DNA from 3 places in the Actinomadura sp. 9N215 genome. Region 1 is predicted to be linked to each of the others. Evidence: riboswitches for the same ligand, from Rfam matches in the RefSeq annotation. Region 1 holds a riboswitch; each other region holds the start of a gene.

Evidence for each region. A riboswitch is a leader RNA that binds a small molecule or an ion and turns the genes downstream of it on or off. The one in region 1 is predicted to bind cobalamin.
Region 2: it holds a riboswitch for cobalamin, as region 1 does, so the genes downstream of both, metE (5-methyltetrahydropteroyltriglutamate--homocysteine S-methyltransferase) here and cobN (cobaltochelatase subunit CobN) in region 1, are expected to answer to the same signal.
Region 3: it holds a riboswitch for cobalamin, as region 1 does, so the genes downstream of both, ACH34T_RS43545 (ABC transporter substrate-binding protein) here and cobN (cobaltochelatase subunit CobN) in region 1, are expected to answer to the same signal.

What each region holds. Positions count from the first base shown of each region.
Region 1 covers NZ_JBIRBA010000011.1:4,505-8,066, reverse strand. The annotation lists gene ACH34T_RS19425 (precorrin-2 C(20)-methyltransferase) at 1-50, opposite strand, end outside; gene ACH34T_RS19420 (precorrin-8X methylmutase) at 128-748, opposite strand; gene ACH34T_RS19415 (precorrin-3B synthase) at 745-1,854, opposite strand; cobalamin riboswitch at 1,978-2,101, shown strand; gene cobN (cobaltochelatase subunit CobN) at 2,154-3,562, shown strand, end outside.
Region 2 covers NZ_JBIRBA010000003.1:326,555-330,116, reverse strand. The annotation lists gene metE (5-methyltetrahydropteroyltriglutamate--homocysteine S-methyltransferase) at 1-1,291, opposite strand, end outside; cobalamin riboswitch at 1,418-1,626, opposite strand; gene ACH34T_RS06950 (nuclear transport factor 2 family protein) at 1,712-2,140, opposite strand; gene ACH34T_RS06945 (TetR/AcrR family transcriptional regulator) at 2,218-2,808, shown strand; gene ACH34T_RS06940 (ABC transporter ATP-binding protein) at 2,805-3,539, opposite strand; gene ACH34T_RS06935 (efflux RND transporter periplasmic adaptor subunit) at 3,536-3,562, opposite strand, start outside.
Region 3 covers NZ_JBIRBA010000052.1:26,641-30,202, forward strand. The annotation lists gene ACH34T_RS43540 (FecCD family ABC transporter permease) at 1-1,068, opposite strand, end outside; gene ACH34T_RS43545 (ABC transporter substrate-binding protein) at 1,065-2,084, opposite strand; cobalamin riboswitch at 2,262-2,461, opposite strand; cobalamin riboswitch at 2,587-2,656, shown strand; partial or broken gene ACH34T_RS43550 (ATP-binding protein) at 2,808-3,562, shown strand, end outside.

The DNA.
Region 1 (3,562 bases):
AGCTCGGGGTCGCCGGGTCCGACGCCCACGCCGTAGAGCCGCCCCGCCATCACTCCGCCCTGCCTCTCTGGGGGGCGACCCCCAGACCCCCGAGTTGGCTCGCGCCATGATCCTCGCTCCGCTGCGGTCATAGCGTCTCGCTGGCGATGGCGTTGACGGCCGCCGCCGTCATCGCGCTTCCGCCGCGCCGCCCGCGCACCACCAGGTGCGGCAGGTCGCTCGCGGCGAGGGCGTCCTTGGACTCGGCCGCGCCGATGAACCCGACCGGCACGCCGAGGACCGCCGCCGGACGGCCCGCACCGTCCCCGACCAGCTCCAGCAGCCGGAACAGCGCGGTCGGCGCGTTGCCGATCGCGACGACCGCGCCGTCCAGCCGGTCCAGCCACAGGTCGAGGGCCGCCGCGCTGCGGGTGGTGCCGAGCCGCGCCGCGAGCGCCGGGACGCGCGGGTCGCCGAGCGTGCACACGATCTCGTTGCCCGCGGGCAGCCGCGCCCGGGTGATGCCTGACGCGACCATCCGCGCGTCGCACAGCACCGGCGCGCCGTCCAGCAGCGCGGCCCGCGCCTTCGCGACGACCCCCGGCGACCACGCGAGGTCGTCGACGAGGTCGGTCATCCCGCAGGCGTGGATCATGCGGACGGCGACGCGCGCCACGTCGTCCGGCAGGCCGGACAGGTCGGCCTCCGCGCGGATGGTCGCGAACGACCGCCGGTAGATCTCGGCGCCGTCGCGGATGTAGCCGGTCACCGCTCCGCTCCGCTCGCCGTCTTCAGGACGACCGTGCCGCGGGGCATCCCGCAGCGGCGGTCGCAGCCCGTCCAGTGGACGCGGGTCTCCGGTGCGCGGTCCAGGGCGTCCACCCAGCGGCGGGCCTCGCCCTGGACGTCGCCTTGCGACTTCGCGCAGCCGGGGCTGCCCGTGCACGCGCTGACGCCGACCCACGGCGAGTCCGGATCGGTCGCGAATCCCGCCGCGCCCAGCCGTCCCGCGAGCTGACGTGCGCCCGCCCGGGTCAGGTCCCGGACGACGACGCTGCGCCACGGCGTGATCCGCACGTCCTCGGAGATCTCGGCGAGCGTCTCGGCCTGGGCTCCCGTCAGCCGTCCCAGCGGCGGGACGGCCTCCAGCGCGACCCGTCCGTCCCGCTGGTCGATGATCCCGGCATGCGGAGGCGGGGGCTCGGGGACGCGCGGCCCGTCCGCCGGGCTGCCGCCGAGCCGCTCCGCGACGAGGCGCGCCCCGTCCGGCACCTCCGCCAGCCGCCACGCGTCGCCGCGGACGTCGAGGAACGCCTCCGCCGCCGCGACCAGCACCGTCACGGCGTTCTCGTACGGCAGGTCGAGGCGGGCTCCGGCCAGGAGCAGTCCATGGGGAGTCAGCGTCAGGTCGGCGTTCAGGGACGCGACGTCGCCGGTGCCGTCGTCCAGCGCGAACAGGAACCGGCCCGGGAGCCCGGCCAGCCGTGGACGCGCGCACAGCGCGAGGTCGAGTTCCGCGACCAGCGGATCCGTGCCGAGGACGCCGTGCCTCCCGCGTCCGCCGAGAGGCGAGGCGACGATGTTGCGCGCCCGCTCGTGCGCGGGCGACGGAAGCAGTCCCGCGGCCGCGACCCGTTCCGCGAGCGCCGCCGGGTCGCGCACTCCGCGCAGCTGGAGGTTGCCTCGGGATGTCAGCTCGATGACGTCGAGGCCCAGCTCGCGGGCGGCGGCGCCGAGCGTCCTGAGCTGCGCGGACGTCACCGCACCGCCGGGGACGCGGACGCGCGCCAGCGGGCCGTCCGCGGCGTCGTGAGTTTGCAGCGTCCCGGGGCACGCGTCGGCACGCGACCTCCCCATCGCTTGGACATTCGGCACGATGAGGATGTTAACCCCCGTCCTCCCGTCCCCCGCCCGCCGCCGGTCAAAGGACGAGCTCCGCTCGGCCACTGTTTGCGGGCGGCCCGCGCTGCCGTACGCTTCTGATCGACGACGGCAGTGGAGGAAGCCGGTGGGAATCCGGCGCGGTCCCGCCACTGTCACCGGGGAGCGAACCCCGCACACGGCCACTGTCCGCAGGGACGGGAAGGCCGGGGCGAGCGCCGATCCGGAAGCCAGGACACTCCAGCCGTCGTGACACCCGCGACCGGGGCGAGGACCCCAGGGGAGGATCCGCCGTGTCCGCCGACACGTCCGCGCAGGAGCGCATCGTCCTGCTGCTCTCGACGTCCGACACCGATCTGCTGAGCGCCCGCGCGTCCGGGGCCGCCTACCGCCTCGGCAACCCCGCGCGGCTCGCCGTGGACGACCTGCCCGACCTGGTCGAGGGCGCCGATCTCGTCGTCGTCCGGCTGCTCGGCGGGCGGCGCGCCTGGGAGGACGGCCTGGACGCCCTGCTGGCGGGCCCGCGGCCGGTGGTCGTGCTCGGCGGTGAGCAGGCGCCTGACGCGGAGCTGATGGAGCTCTCCACGGTGAGCGGCGGCGTGTGCGCCGACTCGCACGCCTACCTCGCGCACGGCGGCCCCGCGAACCTGACCGAGCTGCACGCCTTCCTGTGCGACACCGTGCTGCTGACCGGCCGCGGGTTCGCGCCGCCGCAGCCCACCCCCACGTGGGGACGGCTGGAGCGTGAGCCCCGCGCCTCCGAAGGCCCTGTGGTCGGGGTCCTGTACTACCGCGCGCATCACGTGGCCGGGAACACCGGCTTCGTCGAGGCGCTGTGCACCGCCGTGGAGGACGCGGGCGGACGGGCGCTGCCGGTGTTCTGCTCCTCGCTGCGCACGGCGGAACCCGCGCTGCTCGACACGCTCCGCGAAGCGGACGCGCTGGTCGTGACCGTCCTCGCGGCGGGCGGGTCGCGGCCCGCGACGGCCGGGGCGGGCGGCGACGACGAGGCGTGGGACGTCGGCGCCCTCGCCGAACTGGACGTCCCGATCCTGCAGGGCCTCTGCCTCACCATGCCCCGGGCCGACTGGGAGGCGAGCGACGACGGCCTGTCCCCGCTCGACGCCGCGTCGCAGGTCGCCATCCCCGAGTTCGACGGACGGATCATCACCGTCCCGTTCTCGTTCAAGGAGACCGGCGAGGACGGCCTGACCGTCTACGCCGCCGACCCCGAGCGCGCGGCCCGGGTCGCGGGCATCGCCGTCCGGCACGGCCGCCTGCGGCACACGCCGACCGCCGGGCGGCGCCTGGTCGTGATGCTGTCGGCGTACCCGACGAAGCACTCCCGCGTCGGCAACGCCGTCGGGCTGGACACCCCGGCGAGCACCGTCCGGCTCCTGGCCCGGCTCGATGGCGCCGGATACGACCTCGGCGACGGCTTCCCCGGCGTCGCCGAGCAGGACGGGGACGCGCTCGTCCACGCGCTGATCGCGGCGGGCGGGCAGGACGAGGACTGGCTCACCGAGGAGCAGCTCGCGGGCAACCCCGTCCGGATCTCCGCCGCGTCCTACGAGCGCTGGTACCGCACCCTCCCGCAGGATCTGCGGGACGAGATGGAGCGGCACTGGGGCCCGCCGCCCGGGAGGCTGTTCGTCCAGGACGGCGACATCGTCCTCGCCGCGCTCCGCGCCGGGAACGTCGT
Region 2 (3,562 bases), on a different contig from region 1:
GGGTCTGCGGGAACGAGCCGATCGTCGTCGTCGCCAGCGCGGGCAGGCCGAGCTCGTCGCGCTGCGCGGCGAACCTGGCGGCGCGGTGGCCACGCCCCGCGCTGTCACCGAGAGAGTCCAGCCGGGCACGGACGCCGTGGTCGACACCGGCGGGCGGTGCCGGGGCCTCGGCCGGAGCGGGCACGTCCTCGGTCAGCGCCCGACCGACCGCGACGACCTCCGCGACCTTCTGCCGGGCGAACGCGAGCCGCCCCCGGAGGTCCGGATCCATCGATGCCTCGGCGTCCAGATCGATGGGGACGTGCAACAAGGAGCAGGACGTGCTCACCACGACCTGGTCGACGAGCCCGAGCAGTGACGCGCAGGTGGTCTTGGCGTGGCGCTGGTCGGCGCGCCATACGTTCCGTCCGTCGACCACTCCCGCCACGAGCGTCTTGCGCGGCAGCCCACCCATCGACGCGAGGACGTCGAGGTTGTCGGGCCCCGCCACGAAGTCGAGGCCGATCGCCTCAACGCGGCTCCCGGCCAGGGCGCGGAGCGCGTCCGCGCCGATCGTGCCGAAGTACGTGGCGACCATCAGCCGCGGCCTGCTCGTCAGGCGGCCAAGCCGCGCGTACGCGCGGGCGAGCGCGGCGATCTCGTCCTCGTTGCGGTCGGCGACGAGGGCGGGCTCGTCGAGCTGCACCCACGCGGCCCCCGACCCGGCCAGCCGCTCCAGGACCTCGGCGTACACGTCGATGAGGCCGTCGAGGAGGTCGAGCGGCCGGAACCCGTCTGGCGCGTCCGGGGCGGGCTTGGCTAGCAGGAAGTAGGTGAGCGGGCCGACCAGCACCGGGCGCGTCTCGATCCCGAGCGCTTTTGCCTCCCGGTATTCGACCAGCGGCTTGGCCGCGGAGCCGTCCGCCAGCCGGAACCGCGTGTCCGGACCCAGCTCGGGGACGATGTAGTGGTAGTTCGTGTCGAACCACTTCGTCATCTCCAGCGGCGGGACGTCCTGCACGCCGCGCGCCATCGCGAAGTACCGGTCGAGCCCCGTGAGGTGGCGGTACCGGTCGGGGACGGCGTCGACCAGCACGCTCGTGTCGAGCACCTGGTCGTAGAAGGAGAACGTGTTGGACGGGATCGCGTCCAGACCTGCGTCGCGCAGGCTCGTCCAGACGTTCGCGCGCAGCTCGGCGCCCGTCCTGGCGAGCGCGCCGGCGTCGGCGCGTCCGGCCCAGTAGTCCTCGGTGGCGACCTTCAGTTCCCGGTTGGCCCCGATTCGGGGATATCCGAGGATCGTCGTGTTCATGGCGGCTTCCCTCGCTGTGCCACAGGCGGCCGCGCGGGGAGGGGCACGCGACGGATCGCGCGGAGAAGCGCACGAAGGGACGCGCGCCGCCCGGCCTTCCCGCGAGGCCGCGCACCACCGCGCGCCGGGCGGCGCGCGGGCGGAGGCAGGTCTTCGGACTCGTGGGCATCGCTTCCCGGAAGAAGCGTCCTACTAACCGTCGCTTCCCAGGCCGTCAGGCCCAGTGCTTTTGACGGCGGTCGTTCCCACTCACCGCTGCGGGGCAGTCCCGGATTCGCACCGGGTTCCCTCTTACGACACTCGAAGCCGAGTGAACCGTCCGCGACCCGGAGTCTACCGGCGGGCCGGTCGGCTGCCGCACGTGTCGGGTGCTGCACGTGTCGGGGCCGCACCTTGGTCGCGACCTTTGTCGGCGGCCGGTCACGCTCGGATGGCGTCGATGAATTCGTCGAGTGCGCCGCGGCGGCGGGCCGAGGAAATGTGGTCGATGTAGTCCCGGGAGGCGATGATCTTTCCGTCCCGGACGCGGAGCACGAAGATGCAGGGGACCCGGAACGGTTCACCGCTTTCGGTCGTCCCCCGGTATTCGAATTCGGCGACGATCACTTCCGGGTCGGCGGTCTCGTGCACGGTGATGTTGGCGGGCTCCTGGCGGATGGGCGGGAGGCTCTTTCCGGCCGAGAAGTGTTTGCGCAGGTCGTCGCGGGTGCGCATCGGCTCGCTCTCGGACGGTGAGAAGGGATGCTCGACGCGGGTCTGGTCCGCGTACAGCTCGGGCAGCTCGTCCCAACGCCCTTCGGAGACCCCCCACACGAGTTTCAGGAACACTTCGCGGGGAGTGAGCGCCATGATGCCTCCTGCTGACACGGTAGGCTTCCGAAACGGACCGAAGTGGAGACTCCGAATATACGAAGTGGAGACTTCGGATGTCAATGGAACCCATGCGCGCCGACGCCCGCGACAACCGGGCCCGGATCCTGGAGGTGGCGGAGGAGGTCTTCGGCAGGGGCGGTTCAGCGGCCTCCACGGAAGAGGTCGCGCGGCTCGCCGGGGTCGGCATCGCGACCGTCTTCCGCCATTTCCCGACCAAGCGGGCCCTGCTGGAGGCCGTCCTGGTCAAACATTTCGACGGCCTGTGCGGGCGAGCGCAAAGCCTTGCCGAATCAGCCGATGCGGGTCAGGCGTTCTTCGATTTCTTCTCCCGGCTCGTGGACGACGCAGCGGGCAAACTCGCCATCGTCGAGGCGTTCACCGACGCCGGTGGCGACGCCGCGGGCAGGGCGGCGCAGGGGCCGCGTGACCTGCGCAAGGCGGTCGGCGTCCTGCTCGGACGCGCGCAGGACGCCGGGGCGGTCCGCGCGGACGTCGGCCTCGACGAGGTCTACGCGCTCCTCGTCGGCGTCTCACGGGCGTCCGCGCACCTTCGCCTCGACGAGCCGGTCCGCGCCCGCGCGCTCGGAATCATCTTCGACGGCCTCGCCCCCGGCGGCGACGAACGCACATCGCGCCTTCCTTAGGCAGGGGTGAGGGTGCTGTTCTCCAGGACGTAGACCGTGTCGGCGCGGCGGGCGAGGGTGTGGTCGTGGGTGACCAGGATGAGGGCGCGGTCGTCGGCGCGGGCCTGGTCGAAGAGGAGGTCCATGACCTGGCCCGCCGTGACCGGGTCGAGGGAGCCGGTGGGCTCGTCGGCGAGGATCAGGCGGGGGTCGCGGATGATGGCGCGGGCTATCGCGACGCGCTGCTGTTCGCCGCCCGAGAGGCTGGCCTGGGTGGCGTGCAGGCGTTCGCCCAGGCCGACGCGGCGGAGCGTCTCGTCGGCCAGTTCGTAGCGGCGGCGCAGGCGCCGGCCGCCCGCGTAAAGGAGCGGGGCCGCCACCTGCTGGCGGGCGGTGCGCCGTTGCAGGAGGTTGAGCTGCTGGAACACGAAGCCGATCGTCTCGCCGCGGAGCTGGGCGCGTTCGCGTTCGCGCAGGGTGGTGGTCTCCCGGCCGTACATCCGGACGGTCCCGGCGTCCGGGCTCTCCAGCAGGCCGAGGATGTTGAGGAGCGTGGACTTGCCCGCGCCGGAGAGCCCGACGATCGCGGCCGTCGCGCCGGGACGGACGGTCAGCGACACGTCCTCCAGGACGGTCAGCGGTTCCTTGCGGCGGCGCAGCCTGAACCGCTTGGTGATGCCGCTGACCTCCAGGACGGGCTCCTGCGCCTCCGCCACGCGGACGTCGCCGGACTCCGGAGTGACCGCGCTCACGAGCCGCCCACCGGGGCCTCGGG
Region 3 (3,562 bases), on a different contig from region 1:
CAGGAAAAGGAAGAAGGGGCCGCCGACCAGCGCGGTGAGGATCCCGACGGGGATCTCCTCGGGACTGATCAGGGTCCGCGCCGCCAGATCGGCGACGACCAGGAACCCGGCGCCCAGCAGCGCCGCGGCGGGCAGGGCGCGGCGGTGGTCGGCGCCGACGAGCAGCCGCACCGCGTGCGGCATGATCAGCCCGACGAACCCGATCGAGCCGCTGACCGCGACGATCGCGCCGGTCATCAGGGCGACCAGCGTGAACAGCGCCCCGCGGAAGCGGTGCACGTCCAGTCCGAGGGCCGTGGCGGCCTCCTCCCCGGCCAGCAGCAGGTTGAGGGGACGGGACAGGCCGAGCAGGACCGCCGTGCCCGCGAGCACCACGGCGGCGGGGATCCACAGCAGCGTCCAGGTGGTGCCGGCCAGGCCGCCGAGCATCCAGCGCAGCGCCGACTCGGCGGCGCGGGGGTCGTCGGACGTGATGACCAGGTAGCTCGCGACCGCCGTGAGCACCTCGGCGGTGGCCACGCCCGCGAGGATCAGCCGCACCGTGGTCATCCGGCCGCCGGAGCGCGCCAGGAAGTACACCAGCACCAGGGCCAGCAGCGCGCCCGCGAAGGCGGCCAGCGGCATCGAGAAGATTCCGAACCACGCGACCGGGAACACCACCACGAGCACCGCGCCGACCATCGCGCCCGAGGACACGCCCAGCAGCATCGGGTCGGCCAGCGGGTTGCGGACCACGGCCTGCAGGACCATCCCGCAGACCGACAGGCCCGCCCCGACCACCGCGCAGAGCAGCACCCGGGGCAGCCGGACGTCCATCACGATCGTCTCGCGGACCGGCGACCAGACCGGGTCGGCCAGCGCGGGATGCACCTGGTGGAGCAGGATGCCCCACACCTGGCCCGGCGGGATCCGCACCGAGCCCGCGGCGATCCCCGCCGTGCCCGCCACCAGCACCAGCGCGCCGAACAGCGCCAGGACCAGCGGATAGGGAAGGCGGACGCGGCGCCGGGGGGCGGCGGCGACCGCCGTCCGTCCGCCGGAGACGCGAGGCTCGGCAACGCCGGTCATGTGGGACTCGCCGTCGTCGTTGTTGACGGACGTCCCACCGCACCCCCCGGGAACCGCGCCGGGTGCAGCTGGCGGGCGAGCGACTCGACCGCTCCGGCCGCCCGGACGCCGGTCACCGTGGACGACAGCGGCAGGACCGCGAACCGTTCGTTCCTGACGGCGGGAACGTCCTTCAACGCGGGGTTGGACAGCAGGAATCTCTTCTTGTCCTCGGCGGACCGGTCGCCGTAGTCGTAGATGACGATGACCTCGGGCGCCCGCGCGGCCAGCTGCTCGAACGAGACGTCCCCGTAGGCCTTGCGCACGTCGGAGAACAGGTTGGTCCCGCCCGCCAGCCGGATGATCTCGTCGCCGATGCCCGCGCCGCCCGCGGTGAGCACGGTCTTGTCGCCGCTGTCGTAGACGGCGACCTTGACCGGCGTCGCGGCGGGAGCGGGGGCGGCGAGCCGCGCCTTGACCCGGTCCAGGACGGCGCGCAGCGCGGCGATGCGCCGCTCGGCCCGGTCCGGCACGCCGAAGATCTTGGCGATGGTCCGGATCTCCTCGTCGACCGTGGCCATGGTCACCGGGCCCTTGGGGCACTCCTCGACGTTGAGGTGGGTGTCGATCCCGGCCTTCTTCAAGGTGGCCCGGCCGCGGCCCTCCTTCTCCTCGAACGTGCTGGCCCATCCGCCGTAGACGAAGTCGGGCTCGGCCGCGAGCAGCGTCTCGTAGGAGGGGTACTCCTTGGACAGCACCTTCACCCGGTCGTAGGCGGCCTGGAACTCCGGCAGGATCCGGTCGTCGAGGTAGCCCGTCCCGGCCATCGACCTCTCCAGGCCGAGGGCGAGCATCACCTCGGTCGCGTGCTGGTTCAGCGACACCGCGCGCCGCGGCGGCCGCTGGTAGACGGTCGTCACCCCGCAGTTGGTCACGGTCACCGGGAAGCCGGGCGGAGCCGCGCCCGCGCGACCGTCTCCGGCGCGCCCCGTGTCCCCGCCGCATCCGGCGATCAGCAGCACCGCGACGAGCAGCACCGACGCCCGCGCCCGGATACGGGTACGGAAAGCGGCGGTCGTCGCGGCGGCCCGGCGTGCGGTCGGACGGCGTGCAGTCGGACGGCGCGGCGCCGGGCGTGTCGAATCCCGTGACGCCGGGCGTGTTGAGCCCCTGGGCATGAAGCCCTCTCCTCTCTGGGGAGATCCGCCCCAGTCCAGTCGAGGAGGCGACCGCGTGAGTCTCCTGGCTCTCGGGTCGATGCTCGTCCCGGCCTTCCCGCCCGCTCGCACGGGCAGTGGCGTCGTCGGGATCCGCTCGCCGATCACAGTGGCGGGACCGCGCCGGAATCGCACCGGCTTCCTCGTCCGCCATCGCCTACACCGCACATGGTGACACACGTCGTAGTTGCAAGGAAGTCGCAATAATTCATGACAATGGGGATGAAAGTGTTACCTGTCGCGGCCCTTGACCTGGGCACGTGTGATCTTGACAGCCGCGGGAGCGAGACCGTACCGTCCCCCTGTTCCGCGGTTGTCCGAGGGAAATCCGGTGAGAGGCCGGTGCGGACGCGCCACTGTATCCGGGTCGGTGAGCCCGGGAGCCAGGTCACTCGGACCACCGCGACCTCATCGTCCGGGACGCGCAAGATCCCTTATGGAGGTACCCGTGAGTTCGCCGCCGGCTCCTGCTCGTGCTCCGATTCCCGGATCGGCCGGTGGCCGCTTGCGGTCTCCGCGCCGCGGCCCGGCCCCCTCGTCCTGATGGACGACGGCCGCCTGAACGACGCCTATCCGTTCACCGCCGTCGTCGGCCTCGACGACCTGAAGCTGGCCCTGCTGCTCAACGCCGTCTCCCCGCGGGTCGGCGGCGTACTGGTGCGCGGGGAGAAGGGCACCGCCAAGTCGACGGTCGTCCGCGCGCTCGCCGCGCAGCTCCCCGCCGTGGACACGGTGGCGGGCTGCCGGTTCGCCTGCGATCCGGCCGCGCCCGACCCGTCCTGCCCGGACGGCCCGCACGGCCCCGGCGCGCCGGCGCTGCGGCGGCCGTCCGCGCTGGTGGAGCTGCCGGTCGGCGCGTCGGAGGACCGGGTCGCCGGGTCGCTGGATGTGGAACGGGCGCTGACCGAGGGCGTCAAGGCGTTCGAGCCGGGGCTGCTCGCGGCGGCGCACCGCGGCGTCCTGTACGTGGACGAGGTGAACCTGCTGCACGACCACCTCGTCGACCTGCTCCTGGACGCGGCCGCGCTCGGCACCTGCTACGTCGAGCGGGAGTCGGTGTCGGTCCGGCACGCGGCGCGGTTCCTGCTGGTCGGGACGATGAACCCCGAGGAGGGCGAGCTGCGCCCGCAGCTGCTCGACCGGTTCGGGCTGACGGTCGAGGTGCGGGCGTCGCGGGAGCCGAGGGAGCGCGCCGAGGTCGTCCGGCGGCGGCTGGCGTTCGACGCCGACCCGGCGGGGTTCGCGGCGCGCTGGGCCGCCGAGGAGTCCGCGCTCGCCGGGCGCATCTCGGCGGCGCG